Halorhodospira halophila SL1: one gene and its partner. The protein of the gene in region 1 binds, or shares a complex with, the protein of each later gene. Links are inferred from orthologs where the notes say so. Each region holds a gene or a part of one and is shown on either strand. Other genes may lie near its edges.

Region 1 (9,826 bases):
ATATAGACGTTGAAACGCAGCTCGCCGATGTGCAGCTCCTGTTGCAGGGCGTCCTCGCGGACACGCTTCATCTGGCTCGCCAGCGACTGCAGCTGCGGGATCACGTCGAACAGCGAGCGCTGGTCCTCCAGGTTCTTGGTCGTGAACCCGGGATTGACCGCGGCGATCTGATCCGCGTAGTGCTCCAGCATCTTCTGCATGGGCTCATTGACGTAGTGGATCGTGCCGTCCGAATTGGTCATCAGGAAGGCCGTGGTCGCCGTATGCATGGCCAGCTTGGCACGGTAATACTCGATGTACTCCGCCCGGTCGACGGTGATCGTTCGCTTTTGGTCGCTGCCCGCCATGGTGGTGCCCCCACTATCCGACTCCGTGTGCGCTGCCTGGTGGTCCGGTGCCCCAGCCGTCTCTTCGTCCGTCTGCGCCGCCGAGGCCGGCGGCTGTTCCGTGTCGTCCTTCATCCAGGCCAACGGGTCGCGGCCCAGCTTCTTGTTGTCGCCGTTGGATCCACCGCTTTTCGCCACGGCTGCTCCTCCTCTACTCGGCCGCCGCCGGCTCGAGGACACGATACGCCTCGATGTCCCCGGCGACGGCGATGTAATCCTGCGCCCCGTTGCTCTCGGGGCGGTACTCGAAGATGGTCTGGCCGAACCCCGGCGCCTCGGCCAGCGCCACGTTGTCCCGGATCGGGGTCTGCAGAACCTGACCGGGGAAGTACTCCCGGAGCTTGCCCAGCACCTCCCGCGGCAGCCGGCGCTGCCCGTTGTAACGGGTCACCAGCACGTACTTGTGGGTGAAGATGTTCAGGCCCCGCTCGACCCGCATCAGGGTGCGCATCAGCCCGGCGAGCCCCTCCAGGGCCAGGTAGTCGCAGGAGACCGGCATGATGATCTCGTCGGTAGCCAGCAACGCATTCATGGCCAACAGGCCGGACGACGGGGGGCAATCGACGACGACAAAGTCCGGGAACGGCTCCAGGCCCCCGATCGCCTGTTGCAGCCGCCAGCCCCGCTCACGCCCGCCGCTCATCTGTTCGACCTCGGGCAACCGCGGCCCCGGCGGGACCAGGCGGAGGTTCTCCCGCCCCGACTGCAGTCGTTCAGCCAGCGGCACACCATCGAACAGGACGTCGTCCAGCCCGGGGTCGAGCCCTTCCAGGCCAAGACTGGCGGCGAAGTGCCCCTGGGGGTCGAGGTCGATCCCTACCACCTGGCGGCCGGAGCGCGCCCAGGCGTGGGCGACACTCACCGCCGAAGTGGTCTTGCCCACCCCGCCTTTCTGGTTCAGGAAGGAGACGACGCGGGGGCCTGCTGCGCTCATGCCCCGCTCGCCCCGTTCTTGTTGCCCTCATCCATCTCGCGGGCCAGGCGGCTCAGCAGCTCGACCACCTGCTCGGAGTTGTCCCCGAGCTGCTCCAGCTCGCCGGCAGCGGCGTCGACCTCGCCCTGGTTGTAGAGCTCGGCGGCGCGCTTGCCGTGGGCGTGGACCGCCCGGTGCGGCTCCTCCAGCTCGATGAAGGCCGGCAGCTGACGGATCCAGGCCTCCTCGACCGCGTCGTACCACTTGCCGAGACGACAGGCGTGGTGGTCGGTCAGCTCGCGGCTGTCGACATCCTCGCGACCGGCCAGCATGGCGGCGATGCGCCGCTTCCACATCACGTGGTCGAACTTGCTGCGCTCAATGAAGAGCTTGGGCAGATTGTGCTCGCCCAGCCGCTCGATCTGATCGGTGAGGATCGCCGTGGAGCGGCCCAGGGCGTCGAGGGTGCCCTCCACGTCGTTGACGTTGCGCTCGGTGCGGTCGGTCACGGCGCTGATGGACTCGGCCACCTGGGTCACCGCGCCCTTCTGCTCATTGATCACCGAGGAGACGTTCTGGATGTGCTCGGTCACCCCGCGCATGCGCTCGGCCACCTGCTGCATGGTCTGCGTGGTCTCGGCGGTGGCCTCGCGTCCCCGGTCGACGGCGCTGCCCATCTCTTCAACCGAGGCGGAGATGGCCTCGGTCTCGTCGCGCAGGGTCCGGATCCGTTGGGCGATATCTACGGTGGCGCTCTTCGTCTGATCGGCCAGGCGGCGCACCTCCTGGGCAACTACCGAGAAACCGGCGCCGGCCTGCCCGGCCCGGGCCGCCTCCACCGAGGCGTTGAGGGCCAGCATATTGGTCTGGAAGGCAATCTCTTCGATGAGCTCGATAATCGAGCCGATCTCGTTGGAAGCCTGGTTGAGCTGTTTGACGCGCGTGGCCGCCGTCTCGGCCAGTCCGGCGATCTCCCGGACCGTTTCGTCGGTGGTCCGCGAGGCCTTGTCACCGGCATCCACCAACTCCTGCACGCGCTCGGTCTCGGTGGCCACCGCAGCGCTGTTGTCGGCCACGGTGTCGACACTGGCGGCCAGTTCCTCGGAGGTGGAAGCGATGGTCTGACTGCGCTCGCTGGTCTCGCGAATGGTCATGCGCATCCCCGAGGTCGCCACCAGGCTGTCGGCGGTGTGCGCGGCCAGCTCGACGATGTCGTGCAGCGCGCGCGAGTCTTTCCGTCCGACCTGGCCGGCCAGCCGCCGCAGGGCCCTGGAGAGTTCGCAATCGCCGCGCGGCACGCCGAGGTAATCGCCGCGGCCGATCTGATCGATGGTGCCGAGCAGTTCTCGTACACGCTCCGGCGGCACCCAGCCCTCCTCGATCAGGGCGGTGCGCTCTTCGGCGGAAAGCGCGGTATTGGTGTCATTCATCGGGGGTACCCTCCTGCCCGGCCGAGCGGACCACCTCGGCGATGCGGCTCTGATCATCGGCGATGGCGAGATCCTCGTCGCTGAGCAGCTCATCGACGTCGAGGACGATCACCATCTTGTTCTCGTCCACCGTGGCCAGGCCACGGATGAAGTTGGTGCGTAGCGCGGCACCGAACTCCGGTGCCGGGCGGATCTGCTCGGACTGGAAGGTGTAAACCTCCGACAGCGCGTCCACCACCAGGCCCATGATCCGCTCCCGGCCGCCGCGGGCGACCACCCGGACCATGACCACCACGGTGAACTTGCTGTATTCCTGCGCCTGCATCCCGAAACGTTCCCGCAGATCGATGACCGGGACGATGGTGCCGCGCAGGTTGATGACACCCTTGACGTAGTGGGGCGTGTTGGGAATGGGCGTAACCCGCTGCCAACCCTTGATCTCCTGCACACGCAGGATATCGACCCCGTACTCCTCCTCGCCGAGAGTAAAGGTCAGGTACTGATCGCCATCGGCTGCAGCCTGCATGGCGTCAACAGTGTCTGCACCACTGCCCAGTGCGGCTGCCTTGCGGTCGTCTCCGAGGGTGCCGTGCTCGCTGTCCTGGGTCATGACTGCTCTCCGCTTCGCAACTGGGGGATCCCGGGGATGGATGCTTCAGGCGGCCTCATCGCTGTCCTCCGGGGTGGGGATGTAGGGCTGACGACGGCCACCGCGGCTCATCTCGATGAGCCCGGCGATATCGAGGATCAGGGCCACGGTGCCGTCGCCGAGGATGGTGGCGCCAGCGATGCCGGGCACCTGCAGGTAGTTGGCCTCCAGGCTCTTGATGACCACCTGCTGCTGATCAAGGAGGTCGTCGACAAAGACTCCCAGGTAGGTGTCTTCGTCCTCGACGATCACCATCAGCCCACCGGCGAGCTCGCGGCGAACCGGTTCGGTGTCGAAGAGCTCGTGGAGGCGCACGATGGGGACGTACCCCTCGCGCCAGTGGTAGACCTCGCCCCGGCCGGTAACCCGGCTGAGCTTGCTGCCGTCGACTTGGAGCGACTCGATGACCGAAACCAGCGGCACGATGTAGGTCTGGTCGCCTACCCGGAACAGCTGGCCGTCCAGGATCGAGAGGGTCAGCGGCAGCGAGATGGTGATGGTCGTGCCCTGCCCTTGAGCTGAGCGCACATGGATATTGCCGGACAGGGAGCGGACGTTGCGCTTGACCACATCCATCCCCACACCCCGGCCGGAGTATTCGGTGGCCTGCTCATGAGTGGAGAGCCCGGGATGGAAGATCAGGTCGAAGACCTGGTCATCGGGCAGTTCGGTGCCGTCCTCGAGCAGCCCGGAGCTGCGCGCCTTGGCCAGCAGCTTGTCGCGATTGATGCCGCGACCATCATCGGCGATCTCGATGATGATATTGCCGCCCTTGTGGTAGGCCTCGATGGTGATGGTGCCGGTCTCGGGCTTGCCGGCAGCGGCCCGCTCCTCCGGCGGCTCGATGCCGTGGTCGACGCTGTTGCGGACCAGATGGACCAGCGGATCGATGATCTTCTCCATCACCGTCTTGTCCAGCTCGGTCTGCTCGCCCTCCATCTGGAAGTCGACGGCCTTGCCCAGGGCGCGGCTGGTGTCGTGGACGATGCGCGGCAGCCGCGAGTAGGCGAAGCTGATTGGCACCATGCGGATGCGCATGACGTTCTCTTGCAGTTCGCGCGTGTTGCGCTCGAGCTGCGCCAGGCCGTCCTGGAGTTCTTCCAGGCGCTCGGCGGTGAACTCCTTGCCGACCTGGCTGAGCATCGACTGGGTGATCACCAGCTCACCGACCATATCGATGAGGGCGTCGATCTTCTCGGTATCCACCCGGATGGAGCTATTCCCTCCCCCACGGCGTGCGGCCGGCTTGCGCGCTTCGCCACCGCCGGCTGCGGGCGCCGCAGGGCCACTCTCCTCAGAGGTCGGCATCGGGGGCTGCCCGGGTGCTACCGGAGCTACCTCCTCGGTACCTGCGGCCTCCAGGGGCTGGATCTCGAGCCGGGCATCGTCCTCGACCCACTCGAAGACCTCGCGCACCGCCGCCTCGGGCACGTCGGCGTAGAGGCGCAGGGTCCAAGCCAGCTGACAGGTTTCCGGATCGAGCTGCTCGAAGGGCGGCAAACCCGAGGTGTCGCATTCGACCTCAAGCTCGCCGAGATCCTGGAGGGCCAAGAAGAGCCGACGCGGGTCGTTGCCCGTGGCGAACAGGTGGGGCTGCGGCTCGAAGCGAATCAACCAGCCGCCGCCGCCGCCTCCCCCGCGGGGCGGCGGCGCATCGTCACCGCCGGCATCACCGCCGCCGGCTGTCGGTCCGGCCGCGGCGCCGGTCGCCCCCCCACCGCCCACGGGTGCCTGCCCGAGCTGCTCGTCGAGCCGCTGCTGGGCAGTGCTGATCGCGTCGGCGTCCAGGGTTTGGTCACTCTGGATCGCCACCAGCATGCCTCGCAGGCAATCGACGGCATTCAGCAACACATTGACGCAGTCGGGCGTAACCGCCTGTTTGCCGTCACGCAGTCGATCGAGCAGGGTCTCCATGCGGTGGGTGAAGTCCGAGACCGCGCTGAGACCGAAGGTTCCGGCGCCCCCCTTGATGGAGTGGGCCGCGCGGAAGACGTTGTTGAGGGCCTCGGGATCCGGGCTCTCTGGATCGAGTTCCAGCAGGCCCGACTCCATGGTATCCAGCCCCTCGAAGCTCTCCTCGAAGAAGGTCTGCAGGAACTGGCTCAGGTCTACGCTCATCGCTCGCCCCCCCGTTGGGCGCTCAGGGCCCGGGCCGTCAGCGCACCACCTTCTTGATGGTGTTGACCAGCTGATCCGGGTCGAAGGGCTTGACCAACCACCCGGTCGCCCCGGCCGCCTTGCCCTCCTGCTTCTTCTCCGGCGCCGACTCGGTGGTCAGCAGCAGGATCGGCGTGAACTTGAAAGCGGGCAGTCCACGTAGCTCACGGACCAGGGTGATACCGTCCATCTTCGGCATGTTGACGTCCGTGATGACCAGGTCGAAGCCACCCGCCTTGGCCTTGGTCAATGCGTCCGTGCCATCCACCGCCTCGGTGACCTCGTAGCCCTGCTGCTTGAGGGTGTAGGTCACCATCTGCCGCATGGAGGCGGAATCATCGACCGCCAGGATCTTCGCCATCGTCTCGTTCCCTTCGTCTGTCTGGGTTAGCGGGCTGCGCCGCCGGACCCGAGTTCATCAGCCAGGCCAAGATCAGCGGCAGCCTCGGCGACCGGGGCCGGCGCCCCCCCGCCTTGCCACGACCAGCCGGAACGGCTCGTCGCCGCCCGCGCGAAGGCGGCCAGCAGCTGCACGCCGGCGGCGTCGACCCGTTGCAGCCGCGCACCGTCCAGCGTGACCGGCTGCCCGGAGGCCAGCGCGTCGCTAAGCGTCTCTTTGAGGGTTGTCGCTACGGTGATGTCGAGTTGCTCGCCCAACTCGATCGGCTGATCGGCCGCCATGATTTCCCTACGCGCTTGCCGGTTGTCCTTGCAGATTGCCCGTCATTGTCGTTAACGGCAAGAGCCGGCATTCACTTGAATGGCATGCCTCCCCGTTGTAGGGCCACGCGCGGGACATCAGGACGTGCGCGCGCGCCGCGCCTTGATGGCAGCCTCGAGCCGCTCGGCGGCCTGTTCGAGGCCGGGCAGACACGCCCGGGCCGTGGCCAGATCGCCGGTGCGCGCCGCATCGTCCAGGTTGCGCGCGCACTCGCGCGCCTCCACGGCCCGAACGCTGGCCAAGGCCCCCTTGATCGGGTGAGAGACCTGGTGAGCGGCTTCGGGATCTCCACGGTCGAGGGCGTCACGCAGGGTGGCCAGGCGCACCGGGAGGTCTTGCTGGATTCGCTCCAGCAGCATGTCCGCCAGCTGCTCGTCGCGGCCGATGTTGTCGAGCAGCTCTTCCAGGTCGATCACGGGGCGATCGGACATCGCGCCGGCTCCTTCGCTAACGGGGTGGGGGTCACGCAGTGGGTTGCCAACCTTCGCGCAGGCACGGCAACAAGCGCCGGAACGTTTCGGTCCCGGCGCGCTGGAGCCACTCGAAGGCGACCATCTCGGCACCCACGATCACCACGCCGGCCTGGCGCATGCGGGCCAGGGCCAAGTCGCGATCAGCGGCACGCCGCGAACCCACCGCCTCGGCCACAGCAAACACCTGATGGCCCAACTGCTGCAGACCCAGAGCCGTCTGCAGGACACAGACGTGGGCCTCCGTGCCGGCGATGATCACCTGCTCGGGGAGGCGGACACCCGCACGGCTGGGGTCCTGGGCCCAGGAGAAGTGCATCTTGGTATGGCATTGCGATGCCGGCACCCAGCGGGCCACCGGGCCCGCGGTGGCCCCCAGTCGCTCCGGATACTGCTCCGTGGCGTGGATCGGCAGCTCGAGCTCATGCGCAACCCCCGCCAACCAGTCCGCCGCGGCGACCACCTGCTCGCCGCCGTCTATCGCCGGCAGCAACCGCTCCTGCAGGTCCACCAGTAGCAGGGCGCTGCGCGCCGGGTCGATCAGGGTGTCCGTCATCGCGAGAACATCACTCCAACGCCGAAACGCACCTGCGGCTGGCTCCTCGCCGCAGCCGCCTGCGGCCAGAGGTGGACGGCATCCGTGGCCACCACCGGGTAGGTCAGCTCCTGCTCGCCCACGCGCCCGGTGCGCAGAGCCTCCACCGGCCCGCGGACTGTGACCAGCCGGCCGGGCCGATGGTCGGCGCTCTCCAGAAACCCCGGGTAGTCGACCAAGAACCGCCCCTGCGGCGAAGCCCCGGTGCGGGGGCGCTGGCTGCGCTCCAGCGGATAGCTCACCACCTCCAGCCGCGTCGTATCTTCCAGATGCTCGACACCCACGATACGCCCTGCCCACAGGACCTCGCTACCAACGGCGTCGTCGCCGGCGGCAGCGGCATCGCGGGCGGTCAGCTCGGTGGACAGGTCGTCATTCCGCTCGAAGGGCGCGCCGGCGGCACAGCCCAGCAGGACCACCGCAGCAGCCGGCAGCAACCAGCGGACCACGCGGGCCGAGCGCCCGCGGCGAGCGACTGCGGAGCGCCCCATCACCAGTACGGCCGCCGGTAGGGCCCGTAGTAATAAGGGGACCCCGGATGCCGGTACCAGCGATGGTCGCACCAGGGGTCATACCACGGATCGTAGTAGGGACGCGGGGCCACCTGCCTGGGCTCGGCCCGCTCCTGCCAGAGATGGTGGGCTGCGACTTCGACCACCGGATAGGTGTAGCCGTACTCGCCGATCGCCCCTTTCACGGTGCCGTCCAGGGTCCCGGCCACGGTGAACTCCCGCCCCGGGGCGTAGAGCGTGGGCTCCAGGAACCCTTCGACCCGCGCCAGGAAGCGGCCCTCCGAACGGTCCGCATCACGGGGCTGGCCACCGCTGCGCAGCGGCCGCTCGACGATCTCCAGCCAGGTGGCGTCGGCCTCGTTGCGCACCTCGACGATCTCCCCGCCCCAGCGCACCGATTCGCCGTCGTGGCCCCCGGGGTCGTCGCGCACCTGCGCCAGGGATGGGGTCTCGTCCGGGGGACTGCGTACCGGATCCGGCACCGTACTGGCGCACCCCGCCAGCAGCCACGCCATCACCACCAGGAACAGGACTCGGATGGACACCACAGCGGCCTCCGTCGGCTCGGGCTCTCCCCCCCTCAGTATACAAAGCCGCTAGCCGGCGGCCACCGCCCGCCAGCGACGCACCCACCGCGGCAAGAGACCGTGACGGGGCGCCAGCAGCAGCGCCAGCAGAAACAGCGACGCGGACACCAGCACCATCGCCCCGCCCGAGGCGACATCGAAGTAGTAGGCCAGGTAGAGCCCCACTACCGCCGCCGTGACACCGCACAGCCCGGCCAGCGGGATCATCCGCGTCAGCCGGTCGGTGAGCAGGTAGGCGGTCGCTCCCGGCGTGATCAGCATAGCCACCACGAGGATGATGCCGACAGTCTCCAGGCTGGCGACAATGGTCAGCGTCAGGAGCAGGATCAGGCCGTAGTGGATCACCGCCGTGTTCATGCCCAGGGCCCGGGCGTGGATCTCGTCGAAGGTGTAGGCAAACAACGCCTTGAAGCCCAGCCCCACGGCAAGGAGCGCCACCACACCAGCGCCCAGGGTGAGCAGCAACGCTGAGCGGTCCACCCCCAGCACATTGCCGAAGAGGACGTGCATCAGGTGGGTGGAGGTGGCGACCTGGCTGATGATCACCACGCCCAGGGCGAACGCCGCCGTGAACATGATGCCGATGGCGGTATCCGACTTGAGCCGGGTGGTCCGCTCAATGAAGCCGATCCCCAGCGAGGTCAGTGCACCGGCCAGGAAGGCGCCGATGAAGAACGGCCACCCGATCAGGTAGGCGATGGCCACCCCGGGCAGGACCGCGTGCGAGATGGCATCGCCGAGCAGCGCCCAGCGCTTGAGGACGACGAAGCAGGAGAGCACCCCGCACACCAGCCCCACAGCGATGGCGGTGAGCAGGGCTCGCTGCATGAACTGGTAGCTGAACGGCTCGGCCAACGGCTCCGGCAGCAGACCCACGAGGGCCATCAACCCGGCCAGCAGGACGTCGATGACGGCGTCGGCCCAGCCCATCAGGACTCCTCCTGCAGACCGCGGGCGAAGGTGGGATCGGCGGCGCGCAGAAGCGAGCGCTCGTCGGCCATGACCTCCTCAGGCGGGCCCGAGGCGATCACCGAGCGGTTGAACAGGACCAGCCGGTCGGCGTGACGCCGAGCCCCGGCGATGTCGTGGGTCACCAGGACCACCGTCCGCCCGGCGGCGCGCAGGTCCCGCAGCACGCCAAAGATCAGCGCCTCGCTGGAGCGATCAACGCCCACCAGGGGCTCGTCGAGGAGGAGCAACTGCGCCTTTTGCGCCAGGGCGCGAGCGAGCAACACGCGCTTCTTCTGCCCTCCGGAGAGCTCGCTGATGTGGCGATCGGCCAGCTCCGCCATGTCGGTGGCCGACAGCGCCTCGGCCACCGCCTGATGATGCTCCGCTCCAAGCCACCGGCGCGGCAGCCAGCGCTGCACCCCGTTCCGGCGCAGGCTCGGGTAACGCGCGGAGAA
Region 2 (9,919 bases), 1.8 Mb from region 1 along the record:
TCGCCGACCAAGGATCCCGCCTTCGGCCTTGACGCGGTGTGGATCGAGCCGTCCCAGCACGATTACGCGCAGACCCTGGGCTACACGGTGGTGGACGCCAGCACGGTGATTGCCACCCACCTCTCCCAGGAGGTGCAGCGTAACGCCCATCAGCTCTTCGGCCACGAGGAGGCGCAGAAGCTGCTCGACATGCTCGGCCAGAGCCAGCCGAAGCTGGTCGAGGAGTTGGTGCCCAACACCCTCTCCCTGTCCGTGGTGGTGAAGGTTCTTCAGAACCTGCTCGAGGAGGGTGTGCCCATCCGCGACATGCGCACCATCGTCGAGGCGATGGCCGAGCACGGGCAGAAGACCAAGGATCCGGGGCAGCTCACCCAGCACGTGCGTGAGGCGCTCAGCCGTATGATCCTCCAGGAGATCGTCGGCATGGAGCGTGAGGTGCCGGTGATCACCCTGGAGCCACAGTTGGAACAACTCTTGCTTAATTCTGTACAGGGTGCCGGGGACGGAGGCGGCGGCATCGAGCCCGGGCTGGCTGAGCGCATGCAGCGCTCGATCTCCCAGGCGGTGCAGCGTCAAGAAGCCGCCGGTCAGCCCGCCGTATTGCTGACGTCACCGCCGCTGCGTCACTGGCTGCGACGGCTGACCCGCAACGTGGCGTCGGGGCTTTACGTCCTGTCCTACAACGAGGTCCCGGACGACCGGCAGGTGCGCATCATTGCCAACGTCGGCCAGGGGCAGGAGGAATCGGGCAAGCAGGGGTAACGCACCATGCGAATCAAGCGAATCTTCGCCGCCAATACCCGCGAGGCGCTGCGTAAGGTCAAGGAGCAGCACGGCCCGGACGCCGTGGTCATCTCCTCGCGCAACGTCGATGGCGGCGTGGAGGTGATCTCGGCGGTGGACTACGATGAGCGCGCCGTTCAGGCGGCGGCCCGCGCACAAGATCCGCGGGCGGCCGAGATCCCGCCCCTGGACGGGTCCCCGGGGCCGCGCCCCGGGGAGCCGGATCTGCCTGCGGCCGGCGGTGAGCCCGCCGGGGAGGCCGGGGAGGCCGGTGAGACCGAGGATGAGGCCGGCCGCGCCCGCGAGGCGGCGCTGGCCCGGCTGCGCAGCCTGCGGGCGGGTGGCGCCGTGGCCGACGACGCCCTGCCGCAGCGCGAGGGCGGGTCGGCGTCCCGTGGGCGGCCGCGCATCGATTCCGGCGCGGCGGAGCGGGCCCGCGCCAATGCCGCCGCCCACCGCAGCGCCGGTCAGGAGCGCGGCGCCGCCGCCGGGGGCGAACGCCGCGAGCCGCGGATCGACCTGCGGGTCGGTGGTGCCGACGAGGACGCCGAACTCTTCGACGCCCTCAGCCGTGAGCACCAGGAGGTGGAGCGCAAGCGCGCCGAGCAGCCGCGGCGCGATCCGGCGTCCCGCCCGGAGCGGAGTCAAGGCGGCGTCGGCGGGGGCAGTGCCGGGCAGCGTCACCACGGGCTCGGTGGCGCGGAGCACGCTGCGGCGATAGGCGCCGCCGCGGAGGCGGCCAGCAGCGGCGCCCAGAGTGGTGCCGCCGCGGCGAGCGGCGGCGGCGCAAGCCGGCGGCGTGTCGAGGAGGAGCCGGCCTTCCAGGAGATGCGCGAGGAGATCCGTACCCTGCGCAGCCTCTTCGAGAACCAGCTCTCGCTGCTCGAGTGGAATCGCATGGGCCACCGCCACCCGGCGCGGGCCGCGGTGATCAAGCGGCTTACCGACCTCGGTATGGGTACCGAGGTCAGTCGTAAGCTGGCCGATCACATCGGCGGCGACGAGAACCCCGACACCGCCTTCCGCAAGGCCCTGGCCCTGATCGCCCGGCATCTGCCCATCGCCGGTGATCAGATCGTCGATCGCGGCGGGGTCTACGCCCTGGTCGGCCCCACCGGCGTCGGCAAGACCACCACGGTGGCCAAGCTGGCGGCGCGCTACGCCCTGCGTCACGGCCGCGAGCAGGTGGCGCTGGTCAGCACCGACAACTACCGGGTCGGCGCCCAGGATCAGCTGCTCACCTATGCCCGTATCCTCGACGTCCCGGTCTACACCGCCACCAATCGTCACGAGCTGCGCACGATTGTCGACGATTTGATGGATCGTGGTCTGGTGCTCATCGACACGGTGGGCATGAGTCAGCGCGATGTCCGCCTGGCTGAGCAGTTCAAGACCCTGGGCAGCGCGGAGGGCCTGGTGAAGACGTACCTGGTGCTCTCGGCGGCCACGCAGATGGCGACCCTGACCGAATCGGTCAGCGCCTTCGCCGGCGCCGAGCCGGTGGGCTGCATCTTCACCAAGGTCGACGAGGCCTCGAGTCTGGGCGGGGCGATGACCTGCGCCCTGCGCACCAAGCTGCCCATCGCCTACCTGGCCGTGGGCCAGCGGGTGCCGGAAGACCTCCAGGCGGCCAGGGGTGATACACTCGTCCACCGGGCATGTGCCCTGCTGGACGAGCACGTCCAGGAGGCGGATGAGGAAGCCCTGGCATTGGCGCTCGGTGGGGGAGGCGCATGTTCCTGACTGAGCCGGGCCTCGATCAGGCGGCGGGGTTGCGCAGGATGGCGAAAACCAGACCGGTCAAGGTGGTCGCCGTCACCGGCGGCAAGGGCGGAGTCGGCAAGACCAACGTCTCCGTGAATCTGGCCACCGCGCTCAGCCGCATGGGCCAGGAGGTGATGCTGTTCGACGCCGACCTGGGCCTGGCCAACGTCGATGTGGCCCTGGGGCTGTCGCCCAAGCTCAACCTCTCCCACGTGCTCTCCGGTGACGCCAGCCTCGACGAGGTCCTGGTGGAGGCCCCCGGGGGCTTTACCATCGTGCCCGCCTCGTCGGGTACCCAGCGCATGGCCGAGCTCACCGCCGCCGAGCACGCCGGGTTGATCCGCTGCTTCAGCGAGCTCCAGCGCGATGTCGACGTGCTGCTGGTCGATACCGCGGCGGGCATTTCCGAGAGTGTGGTCAGCTTCGTGCGCGCCTGCCGCGAGCTGGTCATCGTCGCCTGCAACGAGCCCTCGTCGATCACCGACGCCTACGCCCTGATCAAGGTGCTCAACCGCTACGGGGTCGAGCGCTTCCATCTGGTTGCCAACCGCGTGCGCAGTCGCCGCGAGGGGCAGATGCTGCACCAGAAGCTGTCCGTGGCCACCGAGCGCTTCCTCGACCTGAATCTGGACTTCATCGGCGCCATCCCTGAGGATGATCGTCTGCGCCGGGCGGTGCAGAAGCAGCAGCCGGTGGTGGAGACCTACCCGAACAGCCCCTCGGCGCGTGCCTTCAACGACCTGGCGCGGCGCATCGATGCATGGCCGACGCCCTCCGGTGCCACCGGCAACCTGGAGTTCTTCGTCGAGCGACTGATTGAATACAGCAGCATGGGGGGAGAGGTGACCTGATGAATGGTCACGCGATGTACACCGCGGTGGCGCAACAGGGCGACGAGGACCTCGTCACCCGCCACGCCTCCCTGGTCAAGCGGATCGCCCACCACCTGGCCAGCCGCCTGCCGCCGAGCGTGCAGCTCGAGGATCTGATCCAGGCCGGCATGATCGGCCTGCTCGAGGCGGCGCGCCAGTACGACTCCTCCCAGGGCGCGAGCTTCCAGACCTACGCCGGGATCCGCATCCGCGGCGCCATGCTCGATGAGATGCGCCGGCTTGACTGGACGCCGCGATCGGTCCACCGCAAGGGCCGCGAGGTGGCCGAGGCGATCCGCACCATCGAGCACCAGACCGGGCGGGACGCTCGCGACCACGAAGTGGCCGAGGCCCTGGGGATCTCGGTGGCGGAATACCACAATATCCTGCAGGATGTGTCCTCGGCGAAAGTCTTCAGCATCGATCAGGAGGATCCGGGCACCGGCGAACCCCACGAGCCCGCCGGGCACGAGCCGGGGCCGCTGGCGATGCTGCAGGACGAGGCGTTTCAGGGTGAACTGGCCGAGGCGATCCGCGAGCTGCCTGAGCGCGAGCGTCTGGTCATGGCGCTCTATTACGATGAGGAGCTCAACCTGCGCGAAATCGGTGAGGTCCTCGGGGTCTCGGAGTCGCGGGTCAGCCAGATCCACGGCCGGATCATGCTCAAGCTGCGCAATCGCCTCGGCGAGTGGCGGCGCGAGCAGCAGGAACGAACGGCTTAGCACGGCTTGGCAAGGCCTCGAGATAGGGGGGCAATGTGGCAGCGGACAAGAACATCAAGATCCTCGTGGTGGATGACTTCTCCACGATGAGGCGCATCATCAAAAACCTGTTGCGCGAGCTCGGCTACAACAACGTGGTTGAAGCCGACGACGGCAACACGGCGCTGCCCATCCTGCAAAAGGGCGGGATCCAATTCCTCATCACCGACTGGAACATGCCCGGCATGACCGGCCTGGAACTGCTCAAGCACGTTCGTGCCGATCCGAACCTCAAGGATCTGCCGACGCTGATGGTCACCGCCGAGGCCAAGCGCGAGCAGATCATGGAGGCAGCGCAGGCCGGGGTGAACGGCTACATCGTCAAGCCCTTCACGGCGGCCACGCTGCGCGAAAAGATCGACAAGATCTTCGAACGGGTCCAGGCAGGTGGGGGTTGAACAGCATGCGCCGGGAGCAGGGCAGCGGCGGCGCCGATCTCGAAGCGTACCGGCGGGCGGCCCAGCAGCTGCTGGAGCACGTCGATGCCGGGGATAGCGAGGGCGCCCAGGCGGTCATCGACGATCTGACCCACCTGCGGGAGACGGAGCTCTTCCGCGAACTCGGCACCCTGACGCGGGACCTGCACGAGGCGATCAAGGCGTTCAACTACGATGAGCGCCTGGCCGATATCACCTCCCAGGAGATCCCCGACGCCCGCGAGCGCCTGAACTACGTCATCACCATGACCGAGCAGGCCGCGCACCGTACCCTGACGGTGATCGAGGGCAGCGCGCCGCTGGCGCAGCAGTTGGCCGAGGAGGGAGCGCGGCTGGCCGAGCGCTGGCAGGCCTTCCAGCGCCGCGAGCTCAACGTCGAGGACTTCCGCGAACTCTCCCGGGATCTGGAAGCCTTCCTGGGTCGGGTTCAGGCCGACAGCCGGCAGATCAGCGATCAGCTCAACGAGGCGCTGATGGCCCAGGACTACCAGGACCTGACCGGGCAGATCATCCGCAAGGTCATCGCCCTGGTCGAGGAGGTCGAGGGGAACCTGGTCCAGTTGGTAAGGATCTCCGGGCAGCGCTTCGAGGAGGATGGTCTCCAGCGCCCGGGGCGTGCCGCCGAGGACGCCGAGGCGGCCAGCGAGCGCATGCGCCGCGGCGAGGGGCCGACCCTGCCCGGGCAGGGCGGCGATGATGTGGTCAGTGGACAGGACGAGGTGGACGACCTCCTGTCGAGTCTGGGGTTCTAACCCGGGCACCGAGAAGCCCAACAACAGCGGAGGCCGAGCATGGCCATCGACCTCGACGACGACATCGTGCAGGACTTCCTGGTCGAGTCTCGGGAGATCCTCGACCGGCTGGGCGAGCAGCTGGTGGACCTGGAGCAGCACGGCGAGGATAAGGACCTGCTCAACTCGGTCTTCCGCGGCTTCCACACCATCAAGGGCGGCGCCGGGTTCCTGGGGCTCGACCCGCTGGTGGACGTCTGCCACCGCACCGAGGACGTCTTCAACCTGCTGCGTAATGGCGACAAGCAGGTCTCCCAGGAACTGATGGACTCCGTCCTGCGCGCCCTCGATGTGGTGGTGGCGCAGTTCGGACAGATCGAGAGCGGCAGCGACCCGGAGCCCGCCCCGGCGGAGCTGCTCCAGGAGCTCGACCGCCTCAAGAAGCCGGATGCCGGCGGCTCTGCGCCGCCGGCTGCCGGTGCCGAGCCGGCGCCGGCCGCCGCACAGCCGGCAACGCCGGGGCAGGGCGGCGATGGGAGTGACGCCGAGTTCGACGAGCTGCTGACAGCCCTCGATGAGGGGGATGAGGCCTCCGTCGATACCGGCGGAGACGAGATCTCCGACGCCGAGTTCGAGCAGCTCCTCGACGAACTGCACGGCAAGGGGCAGCACCAGGGCAAGCCGGCGGCCGAGCAGCCGGCCGCCGACGCCCCCGCCGGGTCGGACTCGGGTGGGGGCGGTGAGGAGATTACCGAGGAGGAGTTCGAGCAGCTGCTCGACAGTCTCTACGGCCCCGGCGCCGCGCCGGGCAAGGATGCGCCGCCGCCGGCGGTGGACGGCGCGCAGGAGAGTACCCCGGAGCCGGCCCCGCCCCAGCCGTCGCCGTCTAGTCCATCCGCCCCCGAACAGCCGGCGGCCGAGTCGCCGCAGCCTGCCACGGGCCAGGGGAGCGGTGGTGCCGAGAAGCCCGCCCGGCAACCCGCCGCCGGTGGCGGTGGCAACAAGGGCGGCGGGGGTGGCGGCGCCGCCGATAAAGGTGGCGCCGCCGGTGCCGATGCCGGCGGTGGCGGCAACAAGGTCGAGGCCTCGGTGCGGGTGGATACCGCCAAGCTCGACGAGATCATGAACCTGGTCGGCGAGCTGGTGCTGGTGCGCAACCGCCTCTCCAATCTGCGCAACGAGGTCGACGACGACCGCCTCGGCCAGGCGGTCAGCGATCTCGAGCTGGTCACCTCCGACCTGCAGTCTTCGGTGATGAAGACGCGCATGCAGCCGATCAAGAAGGTCTTCGGGCGTTTCCCCCGAGTGATCCGCGACCTGGCGCGCCAGCTCGACAAGGAGGTCACCCTGGAGACCCACGGCGAGGACACCGACCTGGACAAGAACATGGTCGAGGCCCTGGCCGATCCCATGGTCCACCTGGTGCGCAACGCCGTCGACCACGGCGTGGAGTACCCCGATGAGCGCGAGGCCGCCGGCAAGCCGCGCCAGGGCACGGTGACCCTGGCCGCCGAGCAGGAGGGCGACCACATCCTGCTGACCATCGCTGACGACGGGCGCGGCATGGACCCGGACAAGCTGCGCGGCCTGGCGGTGAAGAAGGGCCTGATGGACGAGGAGTCGGCCTCGCGGCTCGACGACAAGGAGGCGTTCAGCCTCATCTTCCACGCCGGTTTCTCCAGCAAGGAGGAGATCTCCGACGTCTCCGGACGCGGCGTGGGCATGGACGTGGTCAAGAACAGCCTCTCGCGGCTCAACGGCACGGTGGACATCGACTCGGAACTGGGCCGCGGCACGGTCATGCGCATCCAGCTGCCCCTGACCCTGGCCATCCTGCCGACGCTGATGGTCAAGATCTCCGGGCGCAAGTTCGCCCTGCCCATGTCGGTAGTCCGCGAGATCTTCGAGCTCCAGGACGTGCGTACCAACGTGGTCAACAACCGCCTGGTGGCCATCGTCCGCGACAAGGCCATGCCACTGTTCTTCCTCGAGCGCTGGCTCAGCCAGGCGGGCGAGCCGGTGTTGACCACCAAACGCGAGATGGCCAACGGTGAGGAGTCCGAGGACGAGCGCCAGGTCATCACGGTGATCGTCGGCAATCAGGCGGTGGGCTTCGTCGTCGATGAGGTCATCGGTCTCGAGGAGGTGGTCATCAAGCCCCTCGGTGCGCTGCTCCACGGCCTGCCCGGGTTGGCTGGGTCCACGATTACCGGCGACGGGCAGATCGCCCTGATCGTCGACATTCCGAGCCTGATCAAGGCGTACGGCAAGCGGCTGTAGGCCTCCCGGGCGCGGGGCGCGCGTCGCTGGTCGAGGAGGACTGGGTGAGCATTCGGGTTCTGGTGGTCGACGATTCCGGTTTCTTCCGCCGGCGCATCCGCGCCATGGTCGAGCAGGACCCGCGTCTCGAGGTCTGCGGCGAGGCTGCCGACGGCCGACAGGCCGTGTCGCTGGCCCAGCGGCTGTGCCCGGACGTGATCACCATGGACATCGAGATGCCCGAACTCGACGGCATCTCGGCGGTCCGCGAGATCATGCAGCGCCGACCCACCCCGGTGCTGATGTTCTCCTCGCTCACCCACGAGGGGGCTCGGGCGACCATCGAGGCGCTTGAAGCCGGCGCCGCCGATTTCATCCCCAAGCGGTTCGCCGACATCTCCGGCGACATGGAGGCGGTCCAGCGTCAGCTCTGCGGGCGGCTGGTCGAGCTCGGCGGCGGCCGGCGCGGGGGTGGCCCCCGGGGCGGGCAGGCTGCGGTTTCCCAGGCCCGGGCGCCGGCGGCTGCGCCTCCGGCTACCGGCGAGGCCCCGACGCCCAGCCGCACCCCGCCGGCGGCTCGCTCACGCCCGGAAGGCGAAGCCGCGGCGCGGGCGCCGGCCCCTGCAGCGCAGCCGGCCCCGGCCACTGGGGCGCGGCGCGCCGGCCGCGGCGGTCCGCGCCTGGCCGATCTGCAGGCGGTGGTCATCGGGTGCTCCACCGGCGGGCCGGTGGCGCTGCAGCGGGTGCTGACCCGGCTACCGGCGAGCTTCCCGGTGCCCGTGCTGGTGATCCAGCATATGCCGGCCTCCTTCACCCCGGCCTTCGCCGAGCGCCTCAATGAGCTCTGCCAGGTGCAGGTCCGCGAGGCGGATGACGACGACCTGCTGCGCCCTGGCGAGGTGCTCCTCGCCCCCGGCGGCCGGCACCTGGGGGTACGCGGGCGCAGCGGCGCGCTCAGTGTCTACACCTATGAGGGGCAGAGCGACCACCACTACAAGCCGAGCGTCGATATTGCCTTCAGCGAGCTGGCCCGGCTGGCCCCGGCAGGGGTGCTGGGGATCGTGCTCACTGGTATGGGCTCGGACGGGGCCAAGGGGGCCAAGCTGCTCAAGGACAACGGTTGCTGGGTGTGGAGCCAGGACGAGGCGAGCAGCGTCATCTACGGCATGCCAGCGGCGGTGGCCAAGGCCGGGCTCAGTGATCAGGTGCTGCCCCTCGAGCGGATCGGAGACGAACTCGCCCGCCTTCGCTAGCGGGCAGGATCGGCAGGCCTATGCGCATCTGGACAGTGGCCAATCAGAAGGGCGGCGTCGGTAAGACCACGGTCGTCACCAGCCTCGCCGGGCTGCTTGCCCAGCGGGGGCGTTCGGTTCTGGTGGTTGACCTCGATCCCCACGGGTCGCTGACCAGCTACTTCGGCTACGATCCGGAGGTGGTGGAGCCGAACCTCTACGAGCTCTTCCGCCACCAGGGCCGGGGCATCGATCCCGAGGCGATGAGCGTGCCCACCGCCGTGGAGGGCCTGCACCTGCTGCCGGCCTCCACCTCGCTGGCGACTCTGGACCGACAGTTGGGCAGCCGCAAGGGCATGGGGCTGGTGATCCGCCGGGGGCTGAGCACCATGGCCCACCGCTTCGACTACACCCTGCTCGACTGCCCACCGATGCTCGGGGTGCTGATGGTCAACGCCCTGGCCGCCTGCGATCAGCTGATCGTGCCGGTGCAGACCGAGTTCCTCGCCCTCAAGGGGCTGGAGCGGATGGTGCACACCCTGGAGATGATTGAGCGCTCGCGGCCCCGCGCGCTGCCTTACACCATCGTCCCGACGCTGTACGACCGGCGGACCCGGGCCGCCACCCGGGCCCTGGAGGATCTGCAGCAGCGCCACGGCGAGCGGGTCTGGCCCGGCGCCATCCCGGTGGACACGCAGTTCCGTGAGGCCAGCCGGGACGGCCTGCCGCTGACCGTGATGCAGCCCTGGTGCCGGGGCAGCCTCGCCTTTCGCAAGCTGCTCGAACACCTGACCCGGGCCGAGCGCGAACGTGATAACGAGGTGGCCGGCCATGTCTGAAGAGGACCCGGGGAAGGGGCTGCCCGATCACCAGCACGCCCTGGGGGAGTATCTTCAGGCGCTGCTCGACGAGGTTGAGGACTTTGTGCCGGAGGCGGAGGCGTCTCCGGGCGGGGAACAGCCGCCCCCGGAGCCGGAGGCGGCTGCCGCAGAGGCGGCGTCGTCCCCGGGTGAATCCGCGGAGCGCGAGATACCAGCGGCCCCGGAAGCAGCTCGAGCGCCCGCCCCTCAGGCGCCCGCG

The links.
Region 2: the proteins of HHAL_RS10950 (region 1) and HHAL_RS02425 are in contact, whole or in part, in a solved structure (PDB 1A0O), measured with the Escherichia coli proteins. The link is inferred for Halorhodospira halophila SL1 from one-to-one orthologs.

What each region holds. Positions count from the first base shown.
Region 1 is NC_008789.1:2,376,492-2,386,317, forward strand. Bases 2,941-5,839 are described here. They hold HHAL_RS10950 (chemotaxis protein CheA), read right to left. Parts: upstream 5,497-5,839; coding sequence 3,385-5,496; downstream 2,941-3,384. Other genes in these bases: HHAL_RS10945 (chemotaxis protein CheW), read right to left, coding at 2,941-3,255; HHAL_RS10955 (response regulator), read right to left, coding at 5,534-5,839. Outside these bases: HHAL_RS10930 (methyl-accepting chemotaxis protein), read right to left, coding at 1-524; HHAL_RS10935 (ParA family protein), read right to left, coding at 538-1,320; HHAL_RS10940 (methyl-accepting chemotaxis protein), read right to left, coding at 1,317-2,729; more of HHAL_RS10945, read right to left, coding at 2,722-2,940; more of HHAL_RS10955, read right to left, coding at 5,840-5,896; HHAL_RS10960 (STAS domain-containing protein), read right to left, coding at 5,923-6,216; HHAL_RS10965 (Hpt domain-containing protein), read right to left, coding at 6,334-6,687; HHAL_RS10970 (isochorismatase family protein), read right to left, coding at 6,719-7,282; HHAL_RS10975 (Slp family lipoprotein), read right to left, coding at 7,279-7,770; HHAL_RS10980 (Slp family lipoprotein), read right to left, coding at 7,812-8,378; HHAL_RS10985 (metal ABC transporter permease), read right to left, coding at 8,430-9,350; HHAL_RS10990 (metal ABC transporter ATP-binding protein), read right to left, coding at 9,350-9,826. UniProt on the Escherichia coli protein: Involved in the transmission of sensory signals from the chemoreceptors to the flagellar motors. CheA is autophosphorylated; it can transfer its phosphate group to either CheB or CheY.
Region 2 is NC_008789.1:539,878-549,796, reverse strand. Bases 2,895-5,886 are described here. They hold HHAL_RS02425 (chemotaxis response regulator CheY), read left to right. Parts: upstream 2,895-4,194; coding sequence 4,195-4,578; downstream 4,579-5,886. Other genes in these bases: HHAL_RS02415 (chemotaxis protein CheA), read left to right, coding at 5,409-5,886; HHAL_RS02420 (protein phosphatase CheZ), read left to right, coding at 4,584-5,369; HHAL_RS02430 (RNA polymerase sigma factor FliA), read left to right, coding at 3,398-4,141; HHAL_RS02435 (MinD/ParA family protein), read left to right, coding at 2,895-3,398. Outside these bases: flagellar biosynthesis GTPase FlhF, read left to right, coding at 769-2,526; more of HHAL_RS02435, read left to right, coding at 2,565-2,894; more of HHAL_RS02415, read left to right, coding at 5,887-7,628; HHAL_RS02410 (protein-glutamate methylesterase/protein-glutamine glutaminase), read left to right, coding at 7,673-8,860; HHAL_RS02405 (ParA family protein), read left to right, coding at 8,881-9,678; HHAL_RS12460 (chemotaxis protein CheW), read left to right, coding at 9,671-9,919. UniProt on the Escherichia coli protein: Involved in the transmission of sensory signals from the chemoreceptors to the flagellar motors.